DNA from 2 places in the Cupriavidus taiwanensis LMG 19424 genome. Region 2 is predicted to be linked to the other one. Evidence: riboswitches for the same ligand, from Rfam matches in the RefSeq annotation. Region 2 holds a riboswitch; the other holds the start of a gene.
What was found. A riboswitch is a leader RNA that binds a small molecule or an ion and turns the genes downstream of it on or off. The one in region 2 is predicted to bind glycine.

Region 1: linked by a shared signal. The riboswitch ahead of gcvT (glycine cleavage system aminomethyltransferase GcvT) and the one ahead of RALTA_RS17330 (D-amino acid dehydrogenase) in region 2 are both predicted to bind glycine.

The regions. Positions count from the first base shown of each region.
Region 1 covers NC_010528.1:3,235,495-3,251,520, forward strand. The annotation lists tRNA gene RALTA_RS15000 (tRNA-Arg) at 283-358, opposite strand; gene RALTA_RS15005 (c-type cytochrome) at 823-1,722, shown strand; gene hemN (oxygen-independent coproporphyrinogen III oxidase) at 1,804-3,276, opposite strand; gene RALTA_RS15015 (ABC transporter substrate-binding protein) at 3,572-4,606, shown strand; gene RALTA_RS15020 (UvrD-helicase domain-containing protein) at 4,631-6,727, opposite strand; gene RALTA_RS15025 (glycine zipper 2TM domain-containing protein) at 6,997-7,224, shown strand; glycine riboswitch at 7,299-7,386, shown strand; glycine riboswitch at 7,408-7,533, shown strand; gene gcvT (glycine cleavage system aminomethyltransferase GcvT) at 7,628-8,755, shown strand; gene gcvH (glycine cleavage system protein GcvH) at 8,855-9,235, shown strand; gene gcvP (aminomethyl-transferring glycine dehydrogenase) at 9,387-12,317, shown strand; gene RALTA_RS15045 (L-serine ammonia-lyase) at 12,410-13,786, shown strand; gene RALTA_RS15050 (MBL fold metallo-hydrolase) at 13,842-14,579, shown strand; gene RALTA_RS15055 (OsmC family protein) at 14,609-15,082, shown strand; gene RALTA_RS15060 (alpha/beta hydrolase) at 15,102-15,959, shown strand.
Region 2 covers NC_010530.1:357,364-373,389, forward strand. The annotation lists gene RALTA_RS17320 (CaiB/BaiF CoA transferase family protein) at 1-533, shown strand, start outside; gene RALTA_RS17325 (MltF family protein) at 752-2,299, shown strand; gene RALTA_RS17330 (D-amino acid dehydrogenase) at 2,280-3,548, opposite strand; glycine riboswitch at 3,603-3,722, opposite strand; glycine riboswitch at 3,723-3,821, opposite strand; gene RALTA_RS17335 (TonB-dependent receptor) at 4,047-6,335, shown strand; gene RALTA_RS17340 (sialidase family protein) at 6,340-7,587, shown strand; gene RALTA_RS17345 (TlpA family protein disulfide reductase) at 7,584-8,090, shown strand; gene RALTA_RS17350 (DUF3597 domain-containing protein) at 8,134-8,610, opposite strand; gene RALTA_RS17355 (Bug family tripartite tricarboxylate transporter substrate binding protein) at 8,837-9,826, opposite strand; gene RALTA_RS17360 (tripartite tricarboxylate transporter substrate binding protein) at 9,883-10,866, opposite strand; gene RALTA_RS17365 (GntR family transcriptional regulator) at 10,902-11,651, opposite strand; gene RALTA_RS17370 (amidohydrolase family protein) at 11,911-12,768, shown strand; gene RALTA_RS17375 (LysR family transcriptional regulator) at 12,797-13,717, opposite strand; gene RALTA_RS17380 (zinc-dependent alcohol dehydrogenase family protein) at 13,811-14,824, shown strand; gene RALTA_RS17385 (DUF2894 domain-containing protein) at 14,836-15,510, opposite strand; gene RALTA_RS17390 (OmpA family protein) at 15,503-16,026, opposite strand, start outside.

The DNA.
Region 1 (16,026 bases), on a different contig from region 2:
TATTTGTTGCCCCATGCAAACTCAGCTATCCAGCGAGCCTTGGGCAGCGCCCGACATCCTCCTGCTTCTGTGCGACGGTGGAAATCGGCGTGATTGCCGTTCTTGTAGAAAACTTGGGTGGGAAACGTTGGGAGGGGCAGCTCTACGCCCGCCTTTCCGTTCACATGGCGCGGCGATGACGGCGGCGGCTAACGGTCGTGCCGGCGCCAAAGACGGGTGCTAATTTCGACGCAAGCGCCGTTCGCAGTGGTGGTGGGAAAAGTTGACGATGCTTGTGGGGATTGGCGCGCCCGGCTGGGATCGAACCAGCAACCCCTGCCTTCGGAGGGCAGTACTCTATCCATTGAGCTACGGGCGCACAGGACGGTTTTGCAACCGGTTTTGCGGGTACAGCGGTTGCGGCGGGCGAATGCCGCCGCAGGAAAGTCGCATAGGATACCGCGTTTACCGGGCGCCGTCCATGCGGAACGGACAGGGGCGCCGGGGAACGTCTCGCAACCGCCGCTTTTTGGCACTGGCAGGGGGGCTTTGGCGCTATAATCGCCAGCTATTTGCGTCAAATCGTGCCCGTCGCGCCGTCGGCGCAGCGAGTCGACCAGGGTCAAATCCGGGCGGCTGCTTGTCGGCGACAATCGGGCCCCGGTCCGGGAGACAGTCCGAGGTACGCAAATGGCAACAGACCCAAGTCAGGCAAGGGCCGCAGGGGAGCGCGGGCGGTCCGGATGGGGCCGGATAGTGGTCAGCGAAGGGCCACTCCAGGGCCAGAAAAAGCAAGCCGAGCGTAAGCGGCCAGAAGGTTTCCTGCAAAACTGAGAGTTCTGTATGAGCGACGTCCACAACGAACACCCCGAGCACGAGTCTCCCATCAAAACCCCGAAGCAGTTGATCGCAGTCGTGATCGCGGCGTTCCTGGTGCCGATCATCGTGATCATCCTGCTGGTCAACTTCGTCGGACACGGCTCGACCGAAAGCGCTGGCGCCAGCACCGCCGCCGAAGCCGTCAACGATCGCATCAAGCCGGTCGCCTCGCTCGAAATCAAGGATCCGAACGCGCCGCGCGTGTTCAAGACCGGCGAACAGGTCTACAAGGAAATCTGCGCCGCCTGCCACGCCACCGGCGCGGCGGGCGCGCCCAAGCACGGCGCCGCCGGAGACTGGGCCGCGCGCATCGGCCAGGGCTTCGACGGCCTGATGAAGTCGGTGCTCGGCGGCAAGGGCGCGATGCCGCCGCGCGCCGGCAGCACGCCTGACGACTACACCGATTACGAACTGGCCCGCGCCGTGGTCTACCTGGCCGACGCCGGCGGCGCCAAGTTCCCCGAGCCGCCTGCCCCGGCCGCTGCCGCGCCGGCCACCGCCGCAGCGCCTGACGCCGCCGCTCCGGCTGCCGCGGCGGCGCCGGCCCCCGCTGCGCCGGCGGCTCCGGCTGCCGCTGCCGCCCCCGCCCCGGCCGCCGCTGCCGCGGCGCCGGCAGCTGCTTCGGCCGAAGTGGGCAAGAAGGTCTACGAACAGGTCTGCGCCGCCTGCCACGCCGCCGGCGTGGCCGGTGCGCCCAAGTTCGGCGACAAGGCCGCCTGGGCGCCGCGCCTGAAGGAAGGCATGGATGCCGTCCACAACTTCGCGCTCAAGGGCAAGGGCGTGATGCCGCCCAAGGGCGGCTATGCCGGCCCGGACGCCGACGTGATCGCCGCGTCGGACTACATGGCCAACGCCGCCAAGTAAGCCGGTCTGACCGCAACAAAAAAAACCCGCGCATCTCGCGCGGGTTTTTTTTCGTCCAGCCGCAAGGATCGGTGTTTAGGGTTACACCACGCGCGAGTAGCGCGGCACGATGCGGATCGGCCGGGTGCCGTCGTTGGCGGCGCGCACGCCGTTGTCGGCAGGCTGGGCGGCGTCGTCGCGCAGGTAGCGGTCGAACACCATCGCCACGCGGCGCACCAGCAGCCGGCCCAGCGGCGTGACGGTCAGGCGGCCGGGCTCGCGGCACACCAGCCCGTCGGCAGCCAGGCGCTCCAACTCGGCCAGTTCCGCGGCGAATGCCTCGTTGAAATCGATGCCATGGCGCGCCTCGATGGCGGGGAGATCGAGCACGCCATGGCACATCAGGTCGCCGATGATCTCGCGCCGCAGGTGGTCGTCGCCCGTCATCGCCACGCCCCGCGCCAGCGGCAGGCGGCCCTGGTCGAGCGCGCCGTAGTAGTCGTCGAGCGTGCGCGCGTTCTGCACGTAGCGCCCCGCGATCGCACCGATGGCCGAGATGCCGAGCCCGACCTGGTCGTAGCCGGCGTGCGTCGAATAGCCCTGGAAATTGCGCTGCAGCCGGCCCTCGCGCTGGGCCACCGCGAGGTCGTCATCGGGCAGCGCGAAGTGGTCCATGCCGATATAGACGTAGCCCTCGGCGGTCAGCCGCTCGATGGTCGAGACCAGGATGTCGAGCTTCTCGCCGGCCGGCGGCAACGCCTGTTCGTCGATGCGGCGCTGCGGCTTGAACACGTGCGGCAGGTGCGCATAGCTGTAGACCGAAAGCCGGTCCGGGCGCAGCGCCAGCACCTGGTCGATGGTGCGGCCGAAGCGCGCCGCGGTCTGGTGCGGCAGCCCGTAGATCAGGTCCAGGCTGACCGAGCGGAAGCCCAGCGCGCGCGCGGCGTCGACCACGGCGCGGGTCTCCTGGAACGGCTGGATGCGGTGGATGGCCTGCTGTACCTCGGCATCGAAATCCTGCACACCCAGGCTGACGCGATTGAAGCCCAGTTCGGCCAGCAGCGCCATGCGGTCCCGGTCGACCCGGCGCGGGTCGATCTCGATCGAATGTTCGCCCTCGCCAGCCAGGTCGAAATGCGTGTTCAGCAATGCCATCACGCGGCGCATTTCGTCCGGGTTCAGGAAGGTCGGCGTGCCGCCGCCCCAGTGCGACTGGATAACCTGGCGGCGCGCGCCCAGGCGCCCGGCCACCAGCGCCATCTCGCGCCCCAGGTAGCTGACGTAGCGCGCACTGCGGCCGTGGTCGCGGGTGATGATCTTGTTGCAGCCGCAGTAGTAGCAGATGTTCTCGCAGAACGGGATATGCAGGTATAGCGACAGCGGCGCCGGCGCGTCGGCGCGGCAGGCGTCCAGCGCATCGTGATACAGCGACAGGTCGGGACCGTTATGGAACCGGTCGGCCGTCGGGTACGAGGTATAGCGCGGACCGTTGCCGTCGATGCGCCCGGCCAGCGCGCGGAAGTCGGAGAGCGCGCGGCGGTCGAGCGCGGGGGAAGTCATGGCAGACGGGTTCATGGGGGGCGCGGGGGAATGGGTATGCGACACGTCATCGTAGGACCGGGCCGGCGCCCGCAGCTTGACCGCCGTCAAGCCCGGCACGGACCGGCAACAACGCTGCCTGCCGGGATGCGCGCGGACGTCACATTGGCGTCATGTGTAGCGGATACGCTGCGCGCCACCACGCCCGCGCGATCCGTCCTTGCCAACCATGTCACGTCCCTCTCGATCCACCACGCCCGCGCCGTACCCACCGCTGCGCGCACACCCGCCGGCAGATGCGGGTCGACGCCGGCTGCTGGCCGCGAGCGGCATGGCGCTGGCGCTGCCGGCGGTGCCGGTGGGTTCCGCCCTGGCACAGGCGCCGCGCACGGTGGTAGTCGGCCATCTGGTCGACCGCAGCGGCGCGCAGGCTGACCTGGCGCGCGATTACCTGGCCGGGGCCAAGGTCCTGTTCGACGCCGTCAATGCCGCCGGCGGCGCGATGCGCATCCGCCATGTGGTGCGCGATGCCGACCCGGATCCGCGCCGCGCGCTGGCGCAGGCGGTGTCGCTGGCCGATAGCGAACAGGCCGGGTTGCTGTTCGGTCCCGGCGACCGGCTGCTGCCCGTGCTGGCGTCTTCGGCCGAACTGGTCCGGCGCGGCATCCAGATCGTGGCACCGCTGTCAGGGCTGGCGCTGTCCGCGGACAATGTCTGGTTCACGCGCGCCGACTACCAGGCCGAACTGGACGCCGCCGCGCAGCAGTTGCGCGGCTACGGGCTGACGCACATCGCGCTGGCCGTGGCACCGGATTTTGCCGTGTCGTCGCTGGCCCGGCTGGAGGCGCAGACCGGCACCCGGGCGGTGGTGCTCGAAGGCACCGGCGAAGCGGCGGCGCGACGCATTGCCGCCGCGCGCCCGGGCGCGGTGATCGTCGCCGGCGACACCCTGGCCTATGCCGGTCTGGGCCGGGCACTGGCCGCGCAGGGTTGGTACGGGTTCCTGGTCGGCCTGTCCTCGGTCAGCGCCAATGCCGCGCGCGAGATCCTCGGCCGCGGCTACGCCGGCGGCCTGGTGCTGACCCAGGTAGCGCCGGGCCCGCAGCAGGCCACGTTGCGGGTGGTGAAGGAACACGTGGCGCGCATGAAGCAATACCTGGACGAGCCGCCGTCGCCGGCGACCCTGGCGGGCTATATCGGCGCCGCCTGGCTGGCGCGGTCGCTGCAGGGCGCGCGCCCGGGCGGCACGGCGGAGCTGCGGCGGGCGCTGCAGGGGCGCGTCGACGTGGGCGACTTCACGCTGGATTTCACGCACGGGCAGCGCGGCTCGCAGTACGTGACACTGGCGGTGACAGGCGCGCGCTAGACGTTGCTAGGGCGCCGGGCACGCTCAGCCGGCGACCGCCTTGCCACCATTGCCCAGCAGCGCCTTGAGCGCGCCGAGGCGGTCCTTCGGGCTCATTGCCGGGGTTGCGTCGACCGGCGCGGGCGCCTCTTCCAGCTTCATCTCGCCGATGAAGCGCGACGGCTGGCACGAGTAGGTCTCCCGCGCGCGCTTGCGCTTCTTGCACCAGCTGATCTGCAGGCTGCGCTGCGCGCGCGTGATGCCGACGTACATCAGCCGGCGCTCTTCCTCGATCTTCTCGTCGGTCATGTCGTCGTCTTCGCGGCAGTGGGGCAGGATCCCCTCTTCCACGCCGACCAGGAACACGTGCGGATATTCCAGTCCCTTGGAGGCGTGCAGCGTGGACAGCCGCACGGCGTCGGGATCTTCCTCGCGCCCTTCGAGCATGCTCATCAGCGCCACGGTCTGCGTCAGCTCGAGCAGGTTCTTGCCTTCGCTGCCGAAGCCGTCGGCGTTGTCGTAGCCGGTGGCTTCCTCGCCCTCGGCCGCTTCCGGCTTGGTGCCCTTGCGCTTGAGCCATTCGAGGAACTCGAGCGTATTGGTCCAGCGCGACTGCGCCTGCCGTTCGTCGAAGCTGTCGTACAGGTAGGCCTCGTAATGGATGCCGGCCATCAGGTCGTCGAGCACCTCGGTGGCCGGGTCCTTCGCCGCGCGGTCGGCCAGCCGCACCATCGATTCACAGAACACGCGCAGCGGCTCCAGCTGGCGCGGCTGCAGCTTGCCCTCGATGCCCCCCATCATCGCCGCCTCGAACAGCGACACCTTGGCCTGCCCGGCGAACGTGCCCAGCACTTCGAGCGTGGTGTTGCCGACGCCGCGGCGCGGCGTGGTGATCGCGCGGATAAAGGCGGGATCGTCGTCGGGATTGGCGATCAGGCGCAGGTAGGCGCAGATGTCCTTGATCTCGGCCTTGTCGAAGAAGCTCTGGCCGCCCGACAGCACGTAGGGGATGCGCTCGCGCCGCAGGATCTGCTCGAACAGCCGCGCCTGGTGGTTGCCGCGGTACAGGATGGCGTAGTCGCGGAACTGCGCGCGGCGCTCGAACTTGTGCGCCGACAGGCGGAACACCACCGACTCGGCCTCGTGCTCCTCGTCGTTCATCGGGTGGATGGCAATGGGATCGCCCATGCCGTGCTCGCTCCACAGCTTCTTGTCGAACAGCTTGGGATTGTTGGCGATGACCGCGTTGGCCGCTTCCAGGATGCGCACGGTGGAGCGGTAGTTCTGCTCCAGCTTGATGACCTTGAGGTTGGGGAAGTCGGTCTGCAGCCCGCGCAGGTTGTCCAGCGTGGCGCCGCGCCAGCCATAGATGGCCTGGTCGTCGTCGCCCACCGCGGTGAAGGCCGGCGCGCGCAGGTGCGAGCCGCCCGCCAGCAGCTTGAGCAGCTGGTACTGGCAGGCGTTGGTGTCCTGGTACTCGTCGACCAGGAAGTAGCGCAGGCGGTTCTGCCACTTGAGCCGGACCGCTTCATCGCGCGCGAACAGCTCCGCCGGCAGGCGGATCAGGTCGTCGAAATCCACCGCCTGGTAGGCGTTCAGCGTGGCGACGTAGTTGCGGTAGACCAGCGCGGCCTGGTGCTCGTCGGCATTGGCGGCCTGCGCGATCGCGGCCTCGGGATCGACCATGCCGTTCTTCCACAGCGAGATCGTGCTCTGCACGCCGCGGATCAGCTTCTTGTCGGTGGTACCCAGCTGCTCCTGGATCAGGCCGAAGCAGTCGTCCGAATCCATGATCGAGAACTGCGGCTTGAGGCCGACGTGCTCCGCCTCCATGCGCAGGATCTGAACGCCCAGCGAGTGGAAAGTACAGACCGTCAGCTGCTTGAGCGGGATGCGCTTGCCCTCGCGCGTGGTCTTGCCCTCCATCAGCTTGGCGATGCGCTCCTGCATCTCCTTGGCCGCCTTGTTGGTAAACGTGACGGCGGCGATATGGCGCGGCTCGAAACCCTTGTCCTCGATCAGATGCGCGATCTTCTGCGTGATCACCCGGGTCTTGCCGGAGCCCGCGCCGGCCAGCACCAGGCAAGGTCCGTCCAGGTAGCGGACGGCTTCGGATTGGGCGGGGTTCAGGCCATGGGTCATGCGGGCAGATGTCGGGGCGGCAGCGGAATCGAGGAAAAGAAGGGATTTGCCGGCATCCCGTCACCCGGGGCTGCGGCAAAGCCGTCGATGTTAACACGCGCGCCGCGGCGGGTCAGTCAGCGCAAGCCGCGCGCGCGGGCCCGGCTGTGTCACTGGCGTAACACTTCGTAAAGACCGGAGCCAATGACATAACGCGACACTCTAACCAGTGTGTCCCCCGGTCCGCCGGATCGCTCGGGCATGCACAAATCATCACATCGGAGCCAACAATGAAAACCCTGCAAACTTTGACCAAGGTGACCCTGATCGGCATGACGGTCGCGGCCTTTGCCGGTTGCGCGGACATGACCCCGAAACAACGTAATACCGCCATCGGCGCAGGTGCCGGCGCGGTGGGCGGCGCCGTGCTGACGGACGGCAGCGCCCTGGGTACGCTGGGCGGGGCGGCAGTGGGCGGTGTTATCGGTAACGTCGTCACCGACGACAAGAAGAAGTAAGCACTGTCGCGCAGCGGCGGGTACGGCAGCCTCTGCCTTGGTTTGACAAAGGCGGGGGCCTCCCGTACATTGCGCGCATCCGACCGGGAGAGCGCGCATCGCCTGCGCCGCCGAAGGGGTATCACCCGAAAACTCTCAGGCACCACGGACCGGTCGGATCGGCATGCAACATGCACACGATGCATGCCGCACTCTGGAGAGCGGCACCCGCCATTCGTGGCGAGCGTGCCCACCGAAGGGGCGCGCGAGGACTGGAATCCGCAGGATCCGCCTCGTAATCTCTCAGGTATCGAGGACAGAGGGGTCATCCGCCGCAGCGGATTGCTGGCCATATCGGCTGGCGATCGTTGCGGCGGATGACCCTTTTTTGTTTTCGCCAACCGAGACTGCCCCCGAGGATTCCATGACGCTCCAGGCCACGCCCCTCAACGCTATCCACCGCGCCCTCGGCGCCCGCATGGTCGACTTCGGCGGCTGGGACATGCCGGTCAACTATGGCTCCCAGATCGAGGAGCACCATGCCGTGCGCAACGATGCCGGCATGTTCGACGTCTCGCACATGTGCGTGGTCGACCTCGCCGGCCCCAATACCCGCGCCTTCCTGCGCGGCCTGCTGGCCAACAACGTCGACAAGCTGCAGACCCCGGGCAAGGCACTCTATTCCTGCATGCTTGACGAGCACGGCGGCGTCATCGACGACCTGATCGTCTATTTCTTTGCGGAAGACCGTTTCCGCCTGGTCGTCAACGCCGGCACCGCGGTCGGCGATATCGACTGGATCCGCGCCCGCAACGAGGCCACCGGCAGCGGCGTGACCATCACGCCGCGCCGCGAGGACGTTGCGCCCGCGGGCGTGCCGCCGCTGGCGATCGTCGCGGTGCAGGGGCCCAATGCCCGCGCCAAGGTCTGGAGCACCTTCCCGTCGACCCAGCCTTCCGACGCGCTCAAGCCGTTCAACGCGGTGGTGGTGCAGGATCCGGCCCTCGGCGAAGTGATGGTGGCACGCACCGGTTACACCGGCGAAGACGGCTTCGAACTGGTGGTACCGGCCGCCAGCGTCGCCGGCCTGTGGGAAAAGCTGCAAGCCGCCGGCGTGCGCCCGGCCGGCCTGGGTGCGCGCGACACGCTGCGCCTGGAAGCCGGCATGAACCTGTACGGCCAGGACATGGATATCAAGGTCTCGCCGCTGGATGCGGGCCTGGCGTGGACGGTCGACCTGCAGAGCGAGCGCGACTTCACCGGCAAGGCGGCGCTGGCCGCGGCCGGTTCGCGCCAGCAGTTTCTCGGCCTGATCCTGCGCGACAAAGGTGGCGTCCTGCGTGCCCACCAGAAAGTCATCACCCCCGCCGGTGACGGCGAAATCACCAGCGGCACGTTCAGCCCCTCGCTGTCGCAATCGATCGCGTTCGCGCGCCTGCCGCAAGGCGTGAACGTGGGCGACACCGTGCAGGTGGAGATCCGCGACCGCAAACTCAACGCGACTGTGGTTAAACTGCCGTTTGTGCGTCATGGCAAGGCACTCGTGAGCTAAGGGAACGCCCCGCTCACCCAACGGTCGCCCTCGCCTGCCGGCAACGTTGCCGGGCAGGCATCACCCAACAAGAAACAGATCTGAATCCGGAGAACCTTCATGAATTTCCCCGCTGACCTGAAGTACACCGAGTCGCATGAGTGGGTGCGCGTCGAAGCCGACGGCACGCTCACCATCGGCATCACCGACCACGCCCAGGACGCGCTGGGCGACATCGTCTTCCTGGAGCTGCCCGAAGTGGGCAAGGCGGTCGGTGCCGGCGACGCGCTGGCCGTGGTCGAGTCGGTGAAGGCCGCTTCCGACATCTACGCGCCCGTGGCCGGCGAAGTGATCGCCGTCAACGAGGCCGCCACCGCGGCGCCGGAAAGCGTCAACGCCAACGCCTTCGACGCGTGGCTGTTCAAGCTCAAGCCGGCCAACGGCGACGACGTCAACGGCCTGATGTCGGCCGACGCCTACAAGGCCAGCGTCGGCGCCTGATTTTCGTCATTCCCGCGCAGGCGGGAATCCAGTGGCTTGCTTGCGCCGCTGAAAAAGTCACTGGGTTCCCGCCTTCGCGGGAACGACAAGCAAATTGACAGCGCGCCGGCGGGCTGACCACCTGCCGACGCGCCCCACGAGGTTCTTGCCAATGAACGCCCCGCTTCCCATGACCGCCGCCCAAGTGAACCGGCCCACGCTGGCCGAACTGGAGGCGCGCGACGCCTTCGCCGCCCGCCATATCGGCCCCGATACCCCCGAGCAGCAGCACATGCTGAAGGTGCTCGGCTATGACAGCCGCGCCGCGCTGATCGACGCCGTCATCCCCGCCGCCATCCGCCGCCGCGACGGCATGCCGATGGGCGAGTTCACCGAGCCGCTGAGCGAAGAGGCCGCGCTGGCCAAGCTGCGCGCGCTGGCGGGCAAGAACAAGGTGCTGAAGAGCTTCATCGGCCAGGGCTACTTCAACACCATTACGCCCGGCGTCATCCTGCGCAATATCTTCGAAAACCCCGCCTGGTACACCGCCTATACGCCCTACCAGCCGGAAATCTCGCAAGGCCGCCTGGAAGCGATGCTGAACTTCCAGCAGATGGTGACCGACCTGACCGGGCTGGATATCGCCAACGCGTCGATGCTCGATGAAGGCACCGCCGCCGCCGAAGCGATGACGCTGCTGCAGCGCGTGAACAAGCACGATTCCAGCGTCTTCTTCGTCGCCGACGACGTGCTGCCGCAGACGCTGGAAGTGGTACGCACGCGCGCGCTGCCGCTGGGCATCGAAGTGAAGGTCGGCCCCGCCGCCGACGCCGCTTCCGCGGGCGCCTTCGGCGTGCTGCTGCAGTACCCGGGCGTGAACGGCGACATCCATGACTACCGCGCCATCGCCGACGCCGTGCACGCGGCCGGCGGCCTGGTGGTGGCTGCCGCCGACCTGCTGGCGCTGACGCTGATCGCCGCGCCGGGTGAATGGGGCGCCGACGTGGCCGTGGGCAACTCGCAGCGCTTCGGCGTGCCGCTGGGCTTCGGCGGCCCGCACGCCGGCTATATGGCGGTGAAGGATGCGTTCAAGCGCTCGATGCCGGGCCGGCTGGTCGGCGTGACCATCGACGCGCAGGGCAACAAGGCCTACCGCCTGGCACTGCAGACGCGCGAGCAGCATATCCGCCGCGAGAAGGCCACCTCCAACATCTGTACCGCGCAGGTGCTGCTGGCGGTGATGGCGTCGATGTACGCGGTCTACCACGGCCCGCAAGGCCTGAAACGCATCGCGCAGCGCGTGCATCGCCTGACCGCGACGCTGGCTGCCGGCCTGGAAACGCTCGGCTTCGCGCGTACCAACGCTACCTTCTTTGACACGCTGACCGTGGAAACGGGCTTCAACACCGAAGCCATCCACGCCGCTGCGACTGCGCGCGGCATCAACCTGCGCCATGTCAGCGCCACGCGTGTGGGCATCTCGCTGGACGAGACCGCCACCCGCGCCGACGTGGTCGCGCTGTGGGAAGTCTTTACGCAAGGCAAGCCGTTGCCCGCTGGCCTGGACTTCGACAAGCTCGAAGCCGCCACGCAGGACGCGTTCCCCGCAGCGCTGGCACGCACCAGCGAATACCTGACGCACCCGGTCTTCAACACGCACCACGCCGAGCACGAGATGCTGCGCTACCTGCGCATGCTGGCAGACAAGGACCTGGCGCTGGACCGCACCATGATCCCGCTGGGCTCGTGCACGATGAAGCTGAACGCCACCAGCGAGATGATCCCGGTGACGTGGCCCGAGTTCAGCCAGATCCACCCGTTCGCGCCGCTGGACCAGACCGTGGGCTACCGCGAGATGATCGACCAGCTCGAGGCCATGCTTTGCGCCGCCACCGGCTACGCCGCGGTCAGCCTGCAGCCCAACGCCGGCTCGCAGGGCGAGTACGCGGGCCTGCTGATCATCCATGCGTATCACGCCAGCCGCGGCGAAAGCCATCGCGACATCTGCCTGATCCCGTCGTCGGCGCACGGCACCAACCCGGCGTCGGCGCAGATGGCCGGCATGAAGGTGGTGGTGGTGGCCTGCGACGAGAACGGCAACGTCGATCTGGAAGACCTGGCGAAGAAGGCCGAGCAGCACAGCCAGAACCTGGCTGCGATCATGATCACCTACCCGTCCACGCACGGCGTGTTCGAGCAGGGCGTGCAGCAGATCTGCGAGATCGTGCACAGGCACGGCGGCCAGGTCTATGTCGACGGCGCCAACATGAACGCGATGGTCGGCACCGCCGCGCCGGGCCAGTTCGGCGGCGACGTGTCGCACCTGAACCTGCACAAGACCTTCTGCATTCCGCACGGCGGCGGCGGCCCGGGCGTGGGCCCGGTCGCGGTCGGCGCGCACCTCGCGGACTTCCTGCCCAACCAGGACAGCGTCGGCTACCGGCGCGACGAGCGCGGCATCGGCGGCGTGTCGGCGGCACCGTTCGGCTCGGCCAGCATCCTGCCGATCTCGTGGATGTATATCGCGATGATGGGTTCGGCCGGCCTGACCGCCGCGACCGAAAACGCCATCCTTGCCGCCAACTATGTCGCCAAGCGCCTGGCACCGTACTACCCGGTGCTCTACACCGGCCAGCACGACCTGGTCGCGCACGAGTGCATCCTGGACCTGCGCCCGCTGCAGAAAGAAACCGGCATCAGCAACGAAGACGTGGCCAAGCGGCTGATGGACTACGGCTTCCACGCGCCGACCATGAGCTTCCCGGTGCCGGGCACGCTGATGATCGAGCCGACCGAAAGCGAGGCGCTGCATGAGCTGGACCGCTTCATCGACTCGATGATCGCGATCCGCCAGGAAATCGGCCGCGTTGCCGACGGCACGTTCGACCGCGAGGACAACCCGCTCAAGCACGCGCCGCACACCGCCGCGGTGGTGACCGCCAACGAGTGGACCCACCAGTACACGCGCGAGGAAGCCGCCTACCCGGTGGCATCGCTGCGCACGCAAAAGTACTGGCCGCCGGTCGGCCGCGCCGACAACGTGTACGGTGACCGCAACCTGTTCTGCGCCTGCGTGCCGGTCAGCGACTACGTGGTGGACTGAGCCGGCATCCCGGCCACAAGCTAAGCTGTACTCAGGGCGCCGCGCAACGCGGCGCCCGCCGGCCTGGTCCGGCGTCAATCTGGAGGCCGTCCGTGGCAGTCAGCGTATTCGATCTGTTCAAGGTGGGCATCGGCCCGTCGAGCTCGCACACCGTGGGCCCGATGCGCGCGGCGCTGATGTTCGCGCAGGGGCTGGAGCGCGACGGGCTGCTGCCGCAAGTCGCCAGCGTGCGGGTGGAGCTGTACGGCTCGCTCGGCGCCACCGGCAAGGGCCACGGCACCGACAAGGGCGTGATCCTGGGCCTGATGGGCGAGGCGCCCGACACCATCGACCCCGATTCCATCGACACGCGCCTGGCGGCCCTGCGCAAGACGCGCGAGCTGTCGCTGCTGGGCCGCCACATCGTGCCCTTCGTCGAGAAGGAGCACATCGCCTTCTACCGGCGCGAGGCCATGGCCGAGCATCCCAACGGCATGAAGTTCCATGCCTTCGACGGCAGCGGCGCGAGCCTGCGCGAAGCGCGCTACCTGTCGGTGGGCGGTGGCTTCGTGGTCACGGCGGGTGCGCCCAACACCCAGGTGCTCAACGCCGCGCAGCAGCTGCCGCATCCGTTCCGCAGCGGCAAGGACATGCTGCAGATGGCACAGGACAGCGGCAAGAGCATTGCGCGCCTGATGCTGGAGAACGAACTGACGTGGCGCAGCGAGCAGGAAGTCGTCGACGGCCTGCTGCATATCTGGGACGTGATGCAGGCCTGCGTGGCGCGGGGCTGCCGTACCGATGGCGAACTGCCGGGGCCGTTCAGGGTCAAGCGGCGCGCGCCCGAGTTGTACCGCAGCCTGACCGAGCGTGCCGAGCGCACGCTGTCGGACCCGCTTTCGGTGATGGACTGGGTCAACCTGTACGCCATCGCCGTCAATGAAGAAAACGCCGCCGGCGGACGCGTGGTCACGGCGCCGACCAACGGCGCGGCCGGCATCATCCCCGCGGTGCTGCACTACTATGACCGCTTCGTGCCTGGCGCCAATCGCGAGGGCGTGGTCGACTTCCTGCTCACCGCGGGCGCGATCGGCCTGCTGTACAAGCTCAACGCATCGATCTCCGGCGCCGAGGTCGGCTGCCAGGGCGAAGTCGGCGTGGCGTGCTCGATGGCGGCCGGCGCACTCGCCGCGGTCACCGGCGGCAGCCCGGCTCAGGTGGAAAACGCTGCCGAGATCGGCATGGAGCACAACCTGGGCCTGACCTGCGACCCGGTCGGCGGGCTGGTGCAGATCCCGTGCATCGAGCGCAACGCGATGGCGTCGGTCAAGGCAGTCAACGCGGCGCGCATGGCGCTGCGCGGCGACGGCACGCATTACGTGTCGCTCGACTCGGTGATCAAGACCATGCGGGAGACCGGGGCCGACATGAAGACCAAGTACAAGGAAACGGCGCGCGGCGGCCTGGCGGTGAATATCGTGGAGTGCTAGCGCTGGCGCGGCGTATCATGGCGGCGTTCCCCGGCCAAACAACAAGAGGACGGCCATGCAGACCTTCCACCAGCTGTTCGACGAGACCTCGTCCACCTTCACTTACCTGCTGATCGACGCCGCCACCGGGGACGCGCTGCTGATCGATCCGGTCGACCATCAGCTCGAGCGCGACCTCCAGCTGCTGCACGAGACCGGCGCGCGCCTGGCGTGGGTGATCGAGACCCATGCCCATGCCGACCACATCACCTCGGCCGGCCACCTCGCCTTGCAGACCGGCGCGCATACCGCGGCGCCGTCCGGCTGCGACATCAAGCCCGCGCACAAGCAGCTGATCGACGGCGATACCGTCGCCTTCGGCAAGCAGCTGCTGCGCGCGATCCAGACGCCCGGGCACACCGCCGGCAGCATGAGCTACCTGTGGGAAGAGCCCACCGCCGACGGCATCGTGCGCCGCGTCTTCACCGGCGATGCGCTGCTGATCGATGGCTGCGGCCGCACCGATTTCCAGTCCGGCGACGCCGGCACGCTGTACGACAGCCTGACCCGCAAGCTGTTCGCGCTGCCCGACGACACGCTGGTCTATCCGGCCCATGACTACAAGGGCCGCACCGTGTCCACCATCGGCCATGAACGCGCGCACAACAGCCGCGTCGCCGGCCGCACGCGCGAGCAGTTCGTCGAGATGATGCGCAACCTGAACCTGCCGCGCCCCAGGCTGATCGATGTCGCCGTGCCGGCCAACCAGCGCCTGGGCCTGCGCGATGGCGAGAGCGTGCCGCACGGCGCCTGAAATCTTTCCCCAACCCCAGGAGTCCCTGCATGTCCACCTACACCGCTGAAGTCCTGTGGCAACGCGACGGACAGGATTTCGCCGGCAACCGCTACAGCCGCCGGCATCTGCTGCGCTTCGACGGCGGCGCCGAAGTACCGGGCTCGTCATCACCCCATGTGGTGCCGGTGCCGATGTCCGACGCCAGCGCGGTCGATCCGGAGGAGATGTTCATCGCCTCGCTGTCGAGCTGCCACATGCTGTGGTTCCTGTCGCTCGCCGCCAAGCAGCGCCTGGTGGTCGACCGCTACCTGGACGCGGCCACCGGTGTGATGGAAAAGAACGCCGACGGGCGCATGGCGATGACGGTGGTGACGCTGCGTCCGCAAGTCACGTTTGGCGGCGAGGCCGAACCGACGCGCGAACAGCTCGACGCCCTGCACCACGCCGCGCACGAGGCCTGCTTTATCGCCAACTCGGTCAGGACCGAGGTGCGCTGCGAACCTGTGTACGCCGGCGTCTAGCCGCGTCACGCACACGGCCATGCCTGCCAGCGCGCTGCCTGGCGCAACGAAACCCGTGGCGCAGCCACGGCCGGCGCGGGCGCGCCCTTGGCGCTGGCTGGCCGCGGCGCTGGCGGGGCTGGCGGCGATCGCCATGCTGCAGGACCACTTCCTCTATTTCCCCGAACGCGCTTCGGTCGACGACATGGTCTCGCCCGGGCTGCGCGCGTGGCCGGGTCCGGACGACTTCCGCGGACTGGTGGCCGAGCCGCGCGGGCCGGTGCGCGCCACCGCCATGGTGTTCCACGGCAACGCCGGGCATGCCGGGCATCGCGACTACTACGCCAGTGCGCTGGCGCCGCTGGGCGTGCGCGTGATCCTGGCCGAGTATCCGGGATACGGGCCGCGCCCGGGCACGCTGGGCGAGCGAAGCTTTGTCGCAGACGCGGAACAGTCGATCGTGCTGGCGCGGCGCCAGTTCGACGGGCCGCTGCTGCTGATCGGCGAATCGCTGGGCGCTGGCGTGGTGGCGGCCGCGGCGGCGCGCCAGCGCGACAGCATTGACGGCGTGCTGCTGATCACGCCGTGGGACAAGCTGGCGCACCTGGCCTCGCACCACTATCCCTGGCTGCCGGCCGGCTGGGTGCTGCGCGACCGCTACGACAGCGTGGCCAATCTGGCCGGCTTCGGCCGCCCGGTGATGGTGGCGGTGGCCGAACGCGACACCATCGTGCCGGCGCGCTTCGGCAAGGCGCTCTATGCGTCGCTGGGCGAACCGCGACGGCTGGCGGTGATCGACGGCGCCGGCCACAACGACTGGACCGGGCATGTCGACCTGGCCTGGTGGCAGCAGGCCACCGCGTTCCTGCTGGCGCCGCCACCCACCACAAACAAATAACATCACGCCGCCAAAACACTGATTTGACTTAGCCCTGCGGGCCGCAAATACTGGCCTTCACAGAACA
Region 2 (16,026 bases):
ATGTGCGCCAGCGCGCCGGCAACCGCACCACCTACGCCGCGCCGTCCAACATGTACCGCACGGCGGACGACACCTGGGTCACCGTGGTGGCCTCTTCCGATGCCACCTTCCGCCGGCTGGCCGAAGCCATGGGCGCACCGCAACTGGCCCAGGCACCGGAGTACGCCACCAACGCCGGCCGCGTGCGCCATATCGAAGCCCTCGACGGCTGCATCGCCGAGTGGTTCGCCGCGCAGCCCTACGCCGCCGCCGCGGCGCGGCTGGAACAATGCCAGGTGCCGTTCAGCAAGGTGTTCAGCATCGCCGATATCGTCGAAGACCCGCAGATGGTGGCGCGCCAGGCCATCGTGCGGCTGCCCGATGCAGACCTGGGCACGGTGCCGGCGCCTTGCGTGGTGCCGCGGTTTTCGGGCTACGCGCCGCCGTCACCGCGTACCGGGCCGGATGTGGGGGAACACAATGCGGAGGTGTATGGGGAGTTGGGTATTGGGAAGGAAGCGTTGGCGCGGTTGCGGGAAGAGGGGGTGGTTTGACATAGCCGTACTGCGGCGAGAAGTCATCCTCGCTGAATGCCCGTGGCGCAGGCCAGGCGATGTTGCGCGAAGTGGCGGCCGCGTACTTGCTCCGGGCTTGCAACTCCCCCGCTTGCAACTCCCCGGCTTGCAACTCCCCGGCTTGCAACTCCCCATTTGGCGCCTAGACTCCATATGGGCAAACCGCGCGCTTGCTTGCGCGGCTTGCAACCCCCGCCATGTCCGCTGTCCGCCCTTCCCGTTGGCTGGCAGGCCTCCTTGTGTCTGGCCTGATGGGCGCGCTCAGCCTTTGCGGGCCGGCTGCCCTGGCCCAGCAAAAAGCGCCATCGCAAAATCCGCCAGCCGCGGCATCGGCCCCTGCCGCTACCGCTGCGACAGGCCAGGACACTCCCGCGAAGCCGCGCGGCCTGAACCTTGCCAACAAGCCCCGTACCGGCGACTTCGACGTGATGCTCAAGAGCCGCGTCATCCGCGTACTCGTGCCGTACAGCCGCACGCTTTACTTCAGCGACAAGGGCCGCGAGCGCGGACTGACCGCGGAGCTGGTGCGTGACTTCGAGCGCTACCTGAACAAGAAATACGCCGACCAGCTCGGCAAGCGCCCGCTGACCATCATCATCATCCCGACCACGCGCGACCGGCTGCTGCCCGACCTGATGGCAGGGCTTGGCGATATCGCCGCCGGCAACCTGACCGAGACCGAAAGCAGGCTGAAGCAGGTGGACTTCACCGCGCCGCGCGACCGCAAGCCGGTGCGCGAACTGGTGATCACGGGGCCCAAGGCGCCGCCGTTGCAGCGCCTCGACGATCTCGCCGGAAAAACCGTGCACGTACGGCGCGCCAGCAGCTATTTCGAAAGCCTGACCGTGCTGAACGACGGCCTGCGCCGCGCCGGCAAGGCGCCGATCAAGCTGGTCATGCTGCCCGACGCGCTCGAGGACGAGGACGCGCTCGAGATGCTCAACGCGGGCGTGCTGCAGATCCTGGTGGTCGATGACTGGAAGGCCGCGACGTGGGCGCAGATCCTGCCCAACATCAAGGTGCGCGAAGACCTGGCCGTGCGCGAAGGCAGCTATACCGGCTGGGCCTACCGCAAGAACAGCCCGCAGCTGCGGCAGGCGATCGAAGACTTCTACGTCAACTTCGTCAAGAAGCAGGGCGGTGCGGAGTACCGGCTCAAGCAGACCATGCTGCGCATCAAGCAGATCAAGAACAATACCGACGATGCTGAGTACAAGCGCTTCCAGCAGACCATCGCCTTCTTCGAGAAGTACGGCAAGGACTATGGCTTCGATCCGCTGATGCTGGCCGCGCAGGGTTTCCAGGAATCCCAGCTGAACCAGGACGCACGCAGCCATGTCGGCGCGGTCGGCATCATGCAGATCATGCCGGCCACCGGCAAGGAACTGAATGTCGGCAACATCCGGATCGCCGAAGCCAATGTCCACGCCGGCGCCAAGTACATGGACCGGCTGATGACGAAGTACTTCCCCGACGCGCATTTCTCGGAGGCGAACCGGCCGCTGTTCGCCTTTGCCAGCTATAACGCCGGGCCGGGCAATATCGCCAAGATGCGCAAGGAAGCGGCGGCGCGCGGGCTGGATCCCGACAAGTGGTTCAACAATGTCGAGATCGTGGTGGCCGAGAAGATCGGCATCGAGACCACCACCTATGTGCGCAATATCTACAAGTACTACGCGGCGTACCGGCTGATGCAGGACATGCAGGCGTCGCGCGAGCGCGCGATCAGGCAGGTGCAGAAATAGCGGCCGGAACCGCCATCGCCGGCGCGCTTCCCAGCGCCTGGTCCACAACCCCCGCCACCATGTCCGCCGTCACCGCCGACAAGGTCCACCCCAAATGCCCGTGGCCGGTGTTGTAGAAGATGCAGGCCGCGCGGCCGCGACCCACGCGCGGCAGCATGTCGGGCATCATCGGCCGCAGCCCGGCCCACGGCACCACGCTGCGCGTGCTGACGCCGGGGAAGCACTGCTGCACCCAGTCCACCAGCGGGCGGATGCGGTCGGCGCGGATATCGCGGTTGGTGCCGTTGAACTCGGCGGTGCCGGCGACGCGGAAGCGGTCGTCGCCGAGGCGGCTGGTGACGAGCTTGGTTTCGTCGTCGAGCAGGCTCACCGTCGGCGCCGCCGCGCGGCTCGCGTCGTCGGCCAGGTTGACGGTGATCGAATAGCCCTTGACCGGATAGATGTTGACGCGGTCGCCCAGCCCGGCCGCCAGCGCGCGGCTTGCCGTGCCTGCGCAGATCACGGCGCCGTCGAAGGTGGAGGTGGCCGTGTCGGCGCCATCCTGCACGGTGACGGTGGCGCGCTTGCCGTCTGTTTTTACTGCACGCACGTCCTGGCCGTAGAGGCAGCGCACGCCCAGGCGCGCAATGGCCGCGGCCAGGCCGCTGGTGAACTTGTGGATGTCGCCGGTGGAATCGCTTTCGGTGAAGTAGCCGCCGTAGTACGACCCCGCCAGCGTCGGCTCGATCGCGCGCATTTCCTGCGGGGTCACGGCGCGCCGCTCCAGTCCGCCTTGCGCCAGCAGCGCGGAGACCCGGCCGGCATGCTCGAAGCCGGCGCGGTCGCGGTAGATATGGAGGATGCCGGCCCGCTTCAGGTCGAAGTCGATGCCTTCCTGCGCCGCCCACGCAAACAGGTGCTCGCGCGCGGCGATGGCCAGGCGAGCGGTCTCGATGGTGTTGCGGCGATAGTGGGGAATCGACGCGATGAACTCGGCGAACCACGACAGCTTGTGCCAGCTGGGCCGGGGATTGATCAGCAGCGGCGCATCGTTGCGCAGCATCCACTTCATCCCCTTGACGAGCGTGGACCAGTGGGTCCAGACCTCGGCGTTGGAAGCGGAGAGCTGCCCGCCGTTGGCGAACGAGGTCTCCATGGCGGCGTAGCGGTGCCGCTCGAACAGCGTGACGGAGAATCCGCGCCGGGCGAGCGCGTAGGCGGTGGTGACACCAGTGATGCCACCGCCGATGACAGCGATTGTCTTCATGATCTGCAGGATCCAGGAACGTCGAAGGGTAGGAGTCCGCACGCGACATGCGTGGCGGACGCCCCCTCTGTTCTGGACCTGAGAGATTCGCGGCGCCTTGCCGCGGGGGCGGGGCGCGCTTGCTCCTTCGGTATGCCGGGCGGACGATGGCGTCCGGCATTCTTCAGAGTGCACTGACGGGTGATGCCGGTCCTTTTGCCTGAGAGTTTCCGGGGCGGTTGCTCCTTCGGCGCCGTGCGCGGCGGGCGCCGCGACAGTCTCTCCCTGCATCACGCTGGCTGGAGGCCAGTCGGGGCAATGTAGTGACAAGGCTCCGTATTGGATATGCGGGTTAACACCGATGCATATGGATATGACCGTGCAAGGCGCGTCGCTATGTCGCATCGGCCCGCGGCTTGCGGCCCCATAAAATGTCAGCGCCCGCTAGCAGGGAGGTCCGGGGAGGAGCGCCTGATGCTGCGCAGGCGTAGCGAGCCCATAACGACGACAACAAGGTATTCCGTGAAGAAACATCGCATTGCACTGGCCGCTTCGGCAGTGCTGATGGGCCCCGCCGTGGCCGCTGCCCAAGGGGTGGAGGCAGCCGTGGGGGCGCCCGCGCCGCTGCAGGAGGTGGTGGTATCGGCCCGCCCCGACCGTGCCGAGACGCCGGCGATCCCGCCCAACACGCCGGCGCCGGCGTATGGCATCAGCAGCACGCGCATGGCCGACTTCAACGTGGTCAATACCGAGGACGCGCTCAAGTACGCGCCCAACCTCGCCGTGCGCAAGCGCTTTATCGGCGATATGAATTCGATCATCTCGGTGCGCAGCACCAGTTCGCGCCAGTCGGCGCGCGGGCTGGTCTATGCGGACGGGCTGCTGCTGTCCAACCTGCTCGGCTCGGACTTCAGCTTCCCGCCGCGCTGGTCGCTGGTCAATGCCGCCGAGATCGAGCGCATGGACGTGCTGTACGGGCCGTATTCGGCGCTGTATCCCGGCAATTCGCTGGGCGCGACGGTGCTGATTACCACGCGCACGCCGGAGAAGTTCGAGGGCGATGCCAGCGTGCAGCTGTTCACGCAGCGCTTCGGCCTGTACGGCACCCACGACAACTTCAACGGGGTGCATGCCAATGCCTATGTGGGCGATCGTGTCGGCCCGTTCTCGTGGCTGGTCAGCGTGGACCGGCAGGACAGCAAGAGCCAGCCGCTCAGCTTCTATACCGCGTCGCGCTCGACGCGGCCCGCTGGTGCGGCGGACACGCCGGTTTCCGGCGCCTATTTCGACCAGGACCAGAGCGGGCGCGACCGCGTGGTGATGGGCGTGAACAGCGAGGGCGTCACGCACACGGTGCAGGACCAGCTCAAGCTCAAGCTCGGCTACGACATCACCAGCACGCTGCAGGCGCAGTTCACCGCCGCCTACTGGCAGCAGGACCGCTCCAACACCACCGGCAGCTACCTGCGCGATGCCAATGGCAATGTGGTGTCCGGCGGCCCGGTGAACATCGGCGGCTACCAGTACGTGATTCCGGCCAATGCCTTTGCGCCGGGCAACGGCGAGGACGCGCGCTGGCTGTACGGCCTGTCGCTGCGCACGCGCAACCAGACCGGCTGGAATTTTTCCGGCGTGGCGTCGCTGTTCGACGTCAGCAAGGACGTGAGCCGCAGCGCCAACACCGTCGCCAACGGACCGGGCACGGTGACGTATGGCGACGGCACCGGCTGGCGCACGCTCGACCTGAAGGCCGACTACCGCCCGCAGCAGTTGCAGGGCGGGCACTGGGTCACGTTCGGCTACCACTACGACAACTACCGGCTGACCAATACCACCTACAACACCTCGGACTGGCGCGCGGCCACCATCACCGCGTTCAACAACGCCTTCACCGGCAAGACCGAGACCCAGGCGCTCTACGCGCAGGACGCCTGGTACTTTGCCGAGGACTGGAAGCTGATCCCGGGTGTGCGCTACGAACACTGGCGCGCCTATGACGGCAGCCGCAGCGAGCCTGGCGTGGACATCGGCTATCCGGTGCGCAGCGAATCCAACTGGTCGCCCAAGCTGGCGCTGGAGAAGGCGTTCGGGCAGGACTGGCTGGGCCGGCTGTCGCTGGGCCAGGCCTATCGCTACCCGACCGTGAGCGAGCTGTTCCAGGGCCGCATTACCGGCACTTCGCTGATCAACAACGATCCCAACCTGCGGCCGGAACGCTCGTTTTCGAAGGACCTGACCTTCGAGCGCACGGTGGAGGCGTCGAACTTCCGCGTTTCGCTGTATGAGGACGATATCCGCGATGCGCTGGTCAGCCAGACCAACACCACGGTGTTTCCTACCGTCACCAGCTTCCAGAATGTCGACCGGGTGCGCACGCGCGGCATCGAACTGGCCTACGACGGGCGCGATGTGCTGGTGAGCGGATTCGACCTGTCGGCCAGCGGCGCCTACAACCATTCGAAAACGCTGGAGAACGCCAACAACCCGGCCTCGGTGGACAAGTATTTCTATCGCATCCCGAAGTGGCGCGCCAACCTGGTTGGCACCTATCGCTTCACGCCGGCATGGGCCGGCACGCTGGCGATGACCTATTCGGGCCGGCAGTACAATACGCTCGACAATTCGGATACCAACCCCGACACCTTCGGCGGCACCAGCAGCTTCCTGACCTTCGACGTCAAGGTGACCTACAAGCCCGCGCGCAATGTGCGGCTCGGGCTTGGCATCGACAACCTCACCGACCAGCGCTATTACGTCTACCACCCGTACCCGGGCCGGACGTTCTACGCCGAGGCGAAACTTTCCTTCTGAGCACGTGAACACGCTGACCAACACCATGCCAGGCGCCCGCCGCGCTGTCCGCCTGATCGCTGCGGGACTGATGGCTTGCGCTACGCTGGCGTCGGCCACCGCGGCCGCGCAGGCGCATGGCAGCCACGCCGGCCACGGCGGCCAGGCCAAGCCGAAAGCGAGCGAGCTGGGCACCGGTGCCGCCTTCGACCGCGACGGCAAGCTGTGGATTGCCTACAAGGACGGCCAGCATGTCGCGGTGCGTGCGTCGGCGGACTACGGTCGCAGCTTCAGCGCGGCGCGGCATGTCAATGCCGCGCCGGAGCCGGTCGCCGCCGATCACGAAAGCCGCCCCAAGGTGGCCACCGGGCCCGACGGGCAGGTCTACATCTCCTGGACCCAGCCGCTGCCCACGCCATGGACCGGCTTTATCCGCTTTGCGCGCTCCACCGACGGCGGCAAGAGCTTTGCCGAGCCGCTGACGGTGCATGCCAACCGCGACCAGATCGCACACCGCTTCGACGCCCTCGCGGTGGACCCGGCCGGGCGCGTCTTCGTCAGCTGGATCGACAAGCGCGACGTGGCCGCCGCCGAGGCGCGCAAGCAGCCGTATGCCGGCGCCGCGATCTACTACGCCGTGTCGGACGACCACGGCAAGACCTTCCAGGGCGACTACAAGATTGCCGATCAATCTTGCGAATGCTGCCGCATCGCGCTGTCGCCCACGCCCGACGGCGGGATGCTGGCGCTGTGGCGCCATGTGTTCCCGCCCAACGCGCGCGACCACGCGCTGGCGCTGCTGGGTTCCGATGGCAAGGCCACGCCGACGCAGCGCGCCACCTTCGACGACTGGCGCATCGACGCGTGCCCGCACCACGGCCCTGGCGCTTCCGTCGCGCCCGACGGCACGGTGCACATGGTGTGGTTCAGCATGCGCGCGGGCAAGCCGACGGTTTCGGTGGGGCGCTGGCGCGACGGCAAGCTGCAGGCGCAACACGCGCTCGATGATCCGCGGGCACAGCATGCCGATATCGTCGCGCTGAACGACAACGACATCGCGGTGGTGTGGAAATCGTTCGACGGCCAGCAGACGCGGCTTTCCGCCATGCTGTCGCACGATGGCGGCAAGTCCTGGCAGACGCGCAAGCTGGCCGGCACCGAGCGCGATTCCGACCAGCCGCACCTGCTGCAGCACGCCGGCCGCGCCTACGTGCTATGGCGCACCGAGACCGAGGGCTTCCAGGTCTTCGCGCTCGGGCAGGAGGGCGCATGATGCGATCGCGCCGCCAACTGCTTGCCGCCGCGGCTACCGCGTGCGCGCTGCTACTCGGCACCGCCAACGCCGCCGATCCCGCCAATCGTGTCGCCGTGTTCGATTCCGCCAACGCCGCGCGCATCGCCGCCAGCCAGCAGGGCAAGCCCTTCGTGCTGGTGGTGTGGTCGCTGGATTGCGTCTATTGCAAGCGCAATTTCGACGCGCTCGGCAAGCTGCGTGCGAAGCATCCCGAGCTGCGCGTGGTCACGCTGTCCACGGACAGCGTCGAGTCCTTGCCACAGGTGCGGCAGGTGCTCGATCGCGTCAGGCTGGCGCGCAATGCATGGGTGTTCGGGCACGAGCCCCAGGAACGCCTGCGCTATGCGGTCGACCCGGACTGGATGGGCGAAATGCCGCGCACCTACTTCTATCGCGCCGACGGGCAGCGGCAGGGCGTGTCCGGCGTGATCGGCGACGCCGACTGGGCACGGCACCTGCGCTGGGCCGGCATCGCGGGCTGAGACTGCCGCGGCGCCAGCCCGGCGCCGCCTTCTACGTCATCAATCAGGACAGTTCCTTCGGCAGCTTGCCGCCGTTGGCGGCCAGTTCCTGCATCAGGCGCTTGTGCAGCCACACGTTCATCGCCGCGGAATCGTTCATGTCGCCGGTGTAGTGCAGCTCGCGTGCCAGTTCCTTCCGGTGTTCCAGGCTGCTGTCGATGCCGAGCGCCTTCATCGTATCGACGATGGACGTGCGCCAGTTCAGCGTCTGCCCGCTTTGCTGCGCCATCCGGTCCATGATGGCCTCGACATCGACGCCCGACAGCGGCGCGGATTGCGCCCCGGCCGGCGACCCGGCGGTGCCCTGGACGTTGCCCGCGGGCGCCGCGCCGGTGCCGGCAGTTGGCGCAGTGCCGGCTGGCGCGCCCGCTGAAGTTGGCGTTCCGGCGGCGGGTGGCGTGCCGGCAGTGGTCGCCGTGGTGGTTGCTGCGGGCTTGTCCTTGCCCAGCAGCTTGTTGAGGATGTCCTTGAAGATGCTCATGGCGGGCTCCTGAAGGGTGAACGGGGCAGCAAGCCCTTGCAGGTTCCGGGCCACCGTCGCGGCGCGTTGCCGCGGCGCCTGTAACCCAGCCCGTCCGCCGCATCGTTTGTAAATGGTGCATGTAGCGGGTTCGGCTTCCACCCGACGACCGCTGGCATCGGCCAAGTGCCGTGTCCTTTGCACCGTTGCAAGAAGGCCGTGAGGCACCGCGCGGTGGCGGCCGATATCAATCCGGCTTGATACCGGCCCGCGCAATGATCGGCCGCCAGCGCTGCTGCTCCTGCGCGATGAAGCGCGAGAACTCCGCCGGCGTGCCGCCCACCACGATGGCCGCGTCCGCGCTCAGGCGTTCGACCGAGCTCTGGCTCTTCACGGCTTTCATGGTGGCGTCGGCCAGCTTGTCGGCGGCGGCCTGCGGCAGCGAGGCCGGCGCCAGCAGGCCATACCACTGTGTCATCTCGAAGCCGGGATAGCCTTGCTCGGCCACCGTGGGCACGTCGGGCAACTGCGCGATGCGCTGGGTCGTGCCGGTGGCGATGCAGCGCACCTTGCCGGCCTTGATGAACTGCAGGATCGCCGGTGCCCCGACCGCGGCGGCGTCGAGCCGGCCGGACAGCAGGTCGGTGATCTGCGGGCCGCTGCCGCGGTACGGCACGTGGGTGATGAAGGTGCCGGTGGCGGCCTTCAGGTATTCGAAGGCCAGGTGGCCGGCGCTGCCGTTGCCGGCCGAACCATAGTTCAGCTTGCCGGGCTTGCTCTTGGCCAGCGCCACGAATTCCTTCAGGTTCTTCGCGGGCACGTCGGGATGGACCACGTACAGGCTCGGCACCTTGGACAGCAGCGAGATCGCGCGGAAGTCCTTGACCGGGTCGTACGGCAGCTTCGGGAAGATGAAGGGATTGACCGCCAGCGTGCCGATATGGCCGAGGATCAGCGTGTGGTTGTCATCGGCGCGCGCGACCTCGCCCATCGCGATATTGCCGGCGGCGCCCGGCTTGTTTTCGACGAACACGGACACGCCGAGCAGCTTGGTCAGCTCCGCCGCGGTCGAACGCGCGACGATCTCGGAACTGCCGCCTGGCGCGAACGGCACCACCAGCCGGATGGGCTTGGCCGGCCACGCCTGGGCGCGGGCGAGCGAGGGCGCCAGCGCGCACGCGCCCAGCGCGGCGCTGGCCTTGAGCAGTTGGCGGCGAATGGGATTGGCTGCGGTCATGCTTGTCTCCTGGGGTTGCGGTAGCCGGGCCGCGAAGCGGCAGGGTGGCTGCGTGGTTATTCGGGCCGGATGTTGCCGTCGCGGATGACCTTGGCCCATAGCCGCGCCTGCCCGTCGATGAACTGTCGCGCTTGCGCCGGCGGTGCCGCCACGACTTCGCCACCAAGCTCGGCCACGCGCTGCCGAATCTCGGCGCTGGTCATCACCTTCTGCAGCGCGTCGGCAAGCCTGGCGGCGATCGGATCCGGGGTCGCGGCGGGGAGGAAGGCCGCGTTCCATTCATACACCTCGTAGCTGGCCACGCCGGCTTCCTGCATGGTCGGCACCGCGGGCAGCGCCGGGGTGCGGGCCCGGCTGGTCACCGCCAGCGGCTTGAGCTTGCCGGCCTGGATGTGCTGCAGGCTCGAGGCCACGTTGGCAAAGAACAGCGGCACCTGTCCGGCAATGACGTCGGTCATGGCCGGGCCGCCGCCCTTGTAGGGCACGTGCAGCAGGTCGACCTCGGCGCGCTGCTCGAACAGCACGCCGGCCAGATGCTGCGCCGAGCCGTTGCCCGACGACGCAAAGGCAACCGAGCCCGGCTTCTGCCTGGCCATGGCGACGACATCGCTGACCTTGCCCGCCGGAAAGCTTGCAGTGGCGACCAGCACATTGGGATAGCGCGCCAGCACGCCGACCGGCCGGAACGCCTTGTCCGGATCGTAGGGCAGGCGCGGATAGAGGCTGGGATTCACGGCGTAGGACGAGGCATCGACCATCACCGTGTAGCCGTCGGGCGCGGCCTTGGCGACGTAGGCCGCGCCGATCTGCCCGCCGGCACCCGGCCGGTTCTCGACCACCACGGTCTGCCCCAGCTCGCGCCCGAGGCCGGGTGCGATCAGCCGTGCCATCAGGTCCGCGCCGCCGCCCGGCGGGTAGGTCACCACGATGGTGATGGGGCGTGCCGGCCAGGCCGCGGCGTTGTCGGCGGCCTGCGCCGGCGTGGCGATAGCGATCAGGGCGGTGGTGGCCGCGGCGGCGATCGCGTGGCGTACTTGCATGGGTCTGTCTCCTTGGCGGCGGTCCATAACGGTGCTCAGCGGACGTCGGCGGTATAGCGGAAGGCAAAGGCGTCGCCGCGCGTCAGCCGGTATTCGATGCAGTGGCCGGCCAGGTCGAAGGCGTGGCGCGTGACGACCGCGCAGGGATGCGCATCGGGCAGCATCAGCAACGCGGCCTCGTCCGCCGCCAGCGTGCGGAAGGTCACCTCGTCCACGGCACGATGGACCGTGACGCCGCAGGCGCTGCCCAGCAGCGGGTAGAGCAGGTCGCCCCACTGCGCCGGCGGCAGCTGCTGCAGGGCTTCGCAGCGCGGCAGCGGCAGCCAGATCGATTCCAGCAGCCGTGGCGTCTGTTCCAGCCAGCGCCGGCGCGAGATCGCCAGCCCGCGCGCGCCGCTGGCCAGCCCGAAGCGGGCCGCCATGGCCTTGTCCAGCCGGACGGCGCGGCACGACAGGATTTCAGAGCGGGGCACCACGGGTGCGCCATCGGCGCCGCCGAAGCGGAAAAACCGCATCAGGCTGGCGCCGCTCAGCCCCCTGCGCACAAAGGTGCCCTTGCCCTGCACGCGCTCCAGCAGGCCTTGCTGGACCAGCACGGCAATGGCCTGGCGGATGGTGCCCAGCGCGATGCCGAACTCCCGTGCCAGCGCCCCTTCGGCCGGAATGGCACTGCCAGGCGCCCAGTCGCCCGAAACGATCCTGGCCTGCAGTGCCGCCGCGATCTGGCCGTAGCGGCTCAGCCCCGCGGCGGCGGTGGTGGTCTGGAGCGGTGCGTTGTCTGGCATGCCGAAGCCGTGCTAAATTGACTGCGTGTTTATGTCCTCTAGAGGACTAGAATACTGACGCGGGTCTGTATGCCATATCCGGATATACCCGCCCCACGGAGTAATGCCGTTCAGTTAACCACCGTCGTTCCCGCGCAGGCGGGAACCCAGTGACTTTTTCCCCGAAGGGGACGTGAAAGACGCTGGATTCCCGCCTGCGCGGGAATGACAGTAGGGTTTGATGCCTTAACTGAACAGTATTACGCCCCACGGAGGCTTGATGATGAGCAGGCGCGCATTGCCGCTGGTGGATACCCATTTCCACGTCTTCGATACCGGCGCGGCCACGGCTTCGGCGCGCTACCGGCCGGCCTATGCCGCCGGGCTGGACGACTGGCAGGCGGCCGTTGGCAGCCTGGACGGACGCGGCGACCAGGGCGACCTGTATGGGGTGGTGGTCCAGACGAGTTTTCTCGGCACCGACAACACGGCGCTGCTGGCCGCGCTGAAAACACTGCCCGGGCGCTTGCGCGGCGTGGCGGTGGTCGACCCCGCCATCACGGACGCGCAGCTGACGGCGCTCCAGGCCGCCGGCGTGCGCGGCATCCGCCTGAACCTGTACGGTGATCCGGAATGGCAACGCATTGCCACCGCGCCATGGCGCGCGCTGTTCCACAGGATTGCCGCGCTGGGCTGGCACGTCGAGCTCCATACCGGCAACGGGCAGGGCGCCATGGTGCTGGCGCAGCTGGATGCGGCGCTTGGTGCTGCCGGCGTGCCGGTCGTGCTTGACCACTTTGGCCGGCCCGGCACGGCAGGGATCGCGGATCCCATCTTCGACGTCGCCATGGTGGTGCGCGCGCGTCGCCAGCTGTGGGTGAAAATCAGCGCGCCCTACCGGCTGGCATCGCCACACGATTGGCCACTGCTTGCGCAGCGCTGGCGCGACATCGTCGGCGATGACCGCCTGCTGTGGGGCAGCGACTGGCCGTGGACCAATCACGAGGGGCCGCAGCGGCTGGACGAGTGCCGCGAGCTTGCCGCGTGGCGAGGGCAGGACGGTGACGGCGCGGCGTTGTCCGCCGCGCTGCGCTGGCGCAACGCCGCGGCGCTTTACGGGTTTGCTCTGCCGGCGTAGCGGTATCGCAGCGTTGTACGGCGAGTACTCAATCCACTGTCAGCACCGCCGGCAGCGCGGCCACCAGCAAATCGATCGTCACCCGCAGCTTGTGCGGCAGGAAACGCGTGCGCGGCCATACCAGGTGCAACGGCGTGCGGCTGGCCGAGGCCTGTGGCAGCAAGCGCACCAGCGTGCCCTGCTGCAGCGGCGCCCGCACCAGCCACAGCGGCAGGTTCGCCACGCCGGCGCCGCGGATCGCGGCCATGGCCAGGGTATCGATGTCGTCGAAGGCGAGCCGGTGTGACAGCTCCGGCCGCACCGGATTGCCGTCGGTGTCGGCCAGTAACCAGGGAACGGGCTGGCTGCCGCGCAGGTAGACCAGGCACTGGTGCGACAGGAGTGCGGCAGCGCTGGCCGGCGTGCCGTGACGGCGCAGGTAACCGGGCGCCGCGCACAGCACCATGGCCTGCGCGCCCAGCGGCCGTGCCACCAGCGTGTCGCTGTCCGGCAGGCGGCCGCTGCGGATCGCCAGGTCGATGCCGTCGTCGGCAAAGTCCACCAGCCGGTCGGTGAAATTCCCTTCCAGCCGCAGTTGCGGATGACGGTCCGCCAGTTGCAGCAGCAGCGGCGCCACATGATGGCGGCCGAACACCACCGGCGCGCTCACGCGCACGCGGCCCGCGACGGCGCCGCGCCCGGCCTCCAGCATGTGCTGCGCGGCATCCAGTTCCTCCAGCGCCTGGGCGCAGCGCTCGTAGAACGCCTGGCCGTCGTCGGTCAGCACCAGGCTGCGCGTCGTGCGCACGAACAGGCGCGCGCCGACGCGCGCCTCCAGCCGCGCAATGGCCTTGCCGATGGCCGAGCGTGTCAGGCCCAGGCGCACCGCTGCCTGGGCAAAACTGCCCGCTTCCGCCGCGGCCACGAAGGCCGTGATGCCGGCCAGCCGGTCATGGGTGATTGGTTCCATGGTGGCTACACAGGAAGGAATTCGATTGTCCAATGGATCGGACGGGGAATCAGTATAGTGGGTTCATCGTTTTCCACCCACAGGACTGCACCCATGACTTCCTCCATGCAACGCTGGCAACTTTCGGCATTCGGCCGCAACCACCTGCATCGCGTCGATGCGCCGATACCCACGCCGGGGCATGGCGAAGTACTGGTGCGGGTGCATGCGGTCGCCCTGAACTACCGCGACCTGATGATCATCCACGACGGCATGGGCATGCCGGTGCAGCCGCCGCTGGTGCCGGGGTCGGACATGCGCGGCGAAGTCGTGGCCATTGGCGATGGCGTTGCCGACTTTGCCGTGGGCGACGCGGTCATCAGCACCTTCTTCACCGGCTGGCTCGATGGCGTGCAGCCGCGCCACAGCAAGCCGCTGGGCGTGCCGGGGCCCGGCATGCTGTCCGAGTACGTGGTGCTGGCCGAGGATGCGCTGGTGGCGGCGCCGCGCACGCTCGACGCCGCGCAGGCCAGCACGCTGACCTGCGCCGGCCTGACGGCGTGGCAGGCGCTGGCCGAGGCCACGGTGACGCGGCCGGGCGATACCGTGGTGGTGATCGGCACCGGCGGCGTGGCCTTGTTCGCGGTGCAGATCGCCCGTGCCCAGGGCGCGCGCGTGATCGTGGTATCGGGCAGTGACGACAAGCTGGCGCGCGCGCAGGCCGTGGGCGCGGCGCACGGCATCCATCGCGGCCGTACGCCCGACTGGCCCGCCGCGGTGCGCGAGCTGACCGGCGGCCACGGCGCCGACCATGTGCTGGAACTGGCCGGCGGCGACAACTTCGGCCGCTCGCTGGCTGCGCTGGCGCAGGGCGGTCGCGTCTCGGTGATCGGCAACCTGCAGGGCGACGAGCTGCGCGCCAACGTCTATCCGGTGCTGCATGGCCGCGTGACCGTGCAGGGTATCGGGGTGTCGCACCGGCGCGCCTTGCAGGACCTGGTGCGCGCCGCAGACTGGCTGCAGCTTCGACCGGTGGTGGCGCGCGAATACGGGTTCGGCGAGCTGCCGGCGGCGCTCGACCACGTCGAGCGCGGCGCCTTCGGCAAAGTGGTGGTGCGGCTGGACTGAGGTCAGCCGGATTATGGCTTGCGGGCTTTGGCGCGCGTGCTTTTCCGGGCGGCCGCGCGCGCCGCTTCCTTTTGCGCCGCGGCAGCCGTGCTCAATTGCTCCAGCCACGCCATGCCCTCGACATACGACAGGAAATGCCGCAGGTATTCGGGCGATGTCTCGCGCATCAGCGACAGCGCACGGTGCACGAGATGGTCGGTATTGAGCGGTCCGGCGTTCTCCGGCACGCGTTCCAGCGACTGGCGGAACTGCTGCTCGACGCTGACCCGGGCCCAGGTCTCGCGGAAGTAGTCGGCGAGGGTGTCGACCAGCGGCATGCTCACGGCTTGCGCCGGTGACGGCGAGACCGGGCGGGCATCGTTCGAAGCCGCCGCGATGGCGGGTCTGGCACGCGCGGCGAGATCGTGGACCAGTGCGCCCAGCGCGCTCACGGCTGGCGTTGGCACTGGCTGGCAAGTGGTCTCGCCAGCGTTATCGGCGTTGCGCGGCACAAGGGCGGCATAGGCGCCGATCAGCTCCCGCAGGCGCGCCTCCAGCAACTGCCGCGCCGCGCCGCCGTGTCCGGCGGCGCGGGCGGCCAGTGCCTGCATCAGCCGGAAGCGCACCGGGTCGGCGCGGTCGGCGCCGCTGGCCCGCCAGGCGTCGAGTTGCGCGCGGGCCCCGGCCGCCGCGTCGAGCTCAGCCATGCGCCTTCACCGTGCCGGTGGTCACGCGCGGCACCGGCGAGATTTCCACGCGCCGGTTTTTCGCTCGGCTGGCGGCATCGGCATTCGGCGTCACCGGCTGCTGCGAGCCGAACGCGGCCGAGAATACCGATGAGGGCGGGATGCCCGCATCGATCAGCGTGCGGGTTACGGTCAGGGCGCGCTGCGCCGACAGTTCCCAGTTGTCGGCAAAGCGCCGGTTGCCCTCGCGCACCTGCTGGTCGTCGGTAAAGCCGCTGACCATCAGGATCTCGTCGCGGCTGCGCAGGTAGGCCGACAGCGGCTGGGCCAGGCTCCTGAGCAGATCGCGGCCTTCGGGCTGCAACTCGGCGGAGTTCAGCGCGAACAGCACGCTGCCGCTGATGCCGATGCGCCCGTTCACCAGCGTCACGCGGCCGGCGGCGAGCGGGCCGGCCAGCGCCTTTTCCAGCGTCTCGCGGCGCTGGGCTTCTTCCTGCCGCTGCTTCACCTCGGCTTCCAGCCGGGCCGACAGCTCCA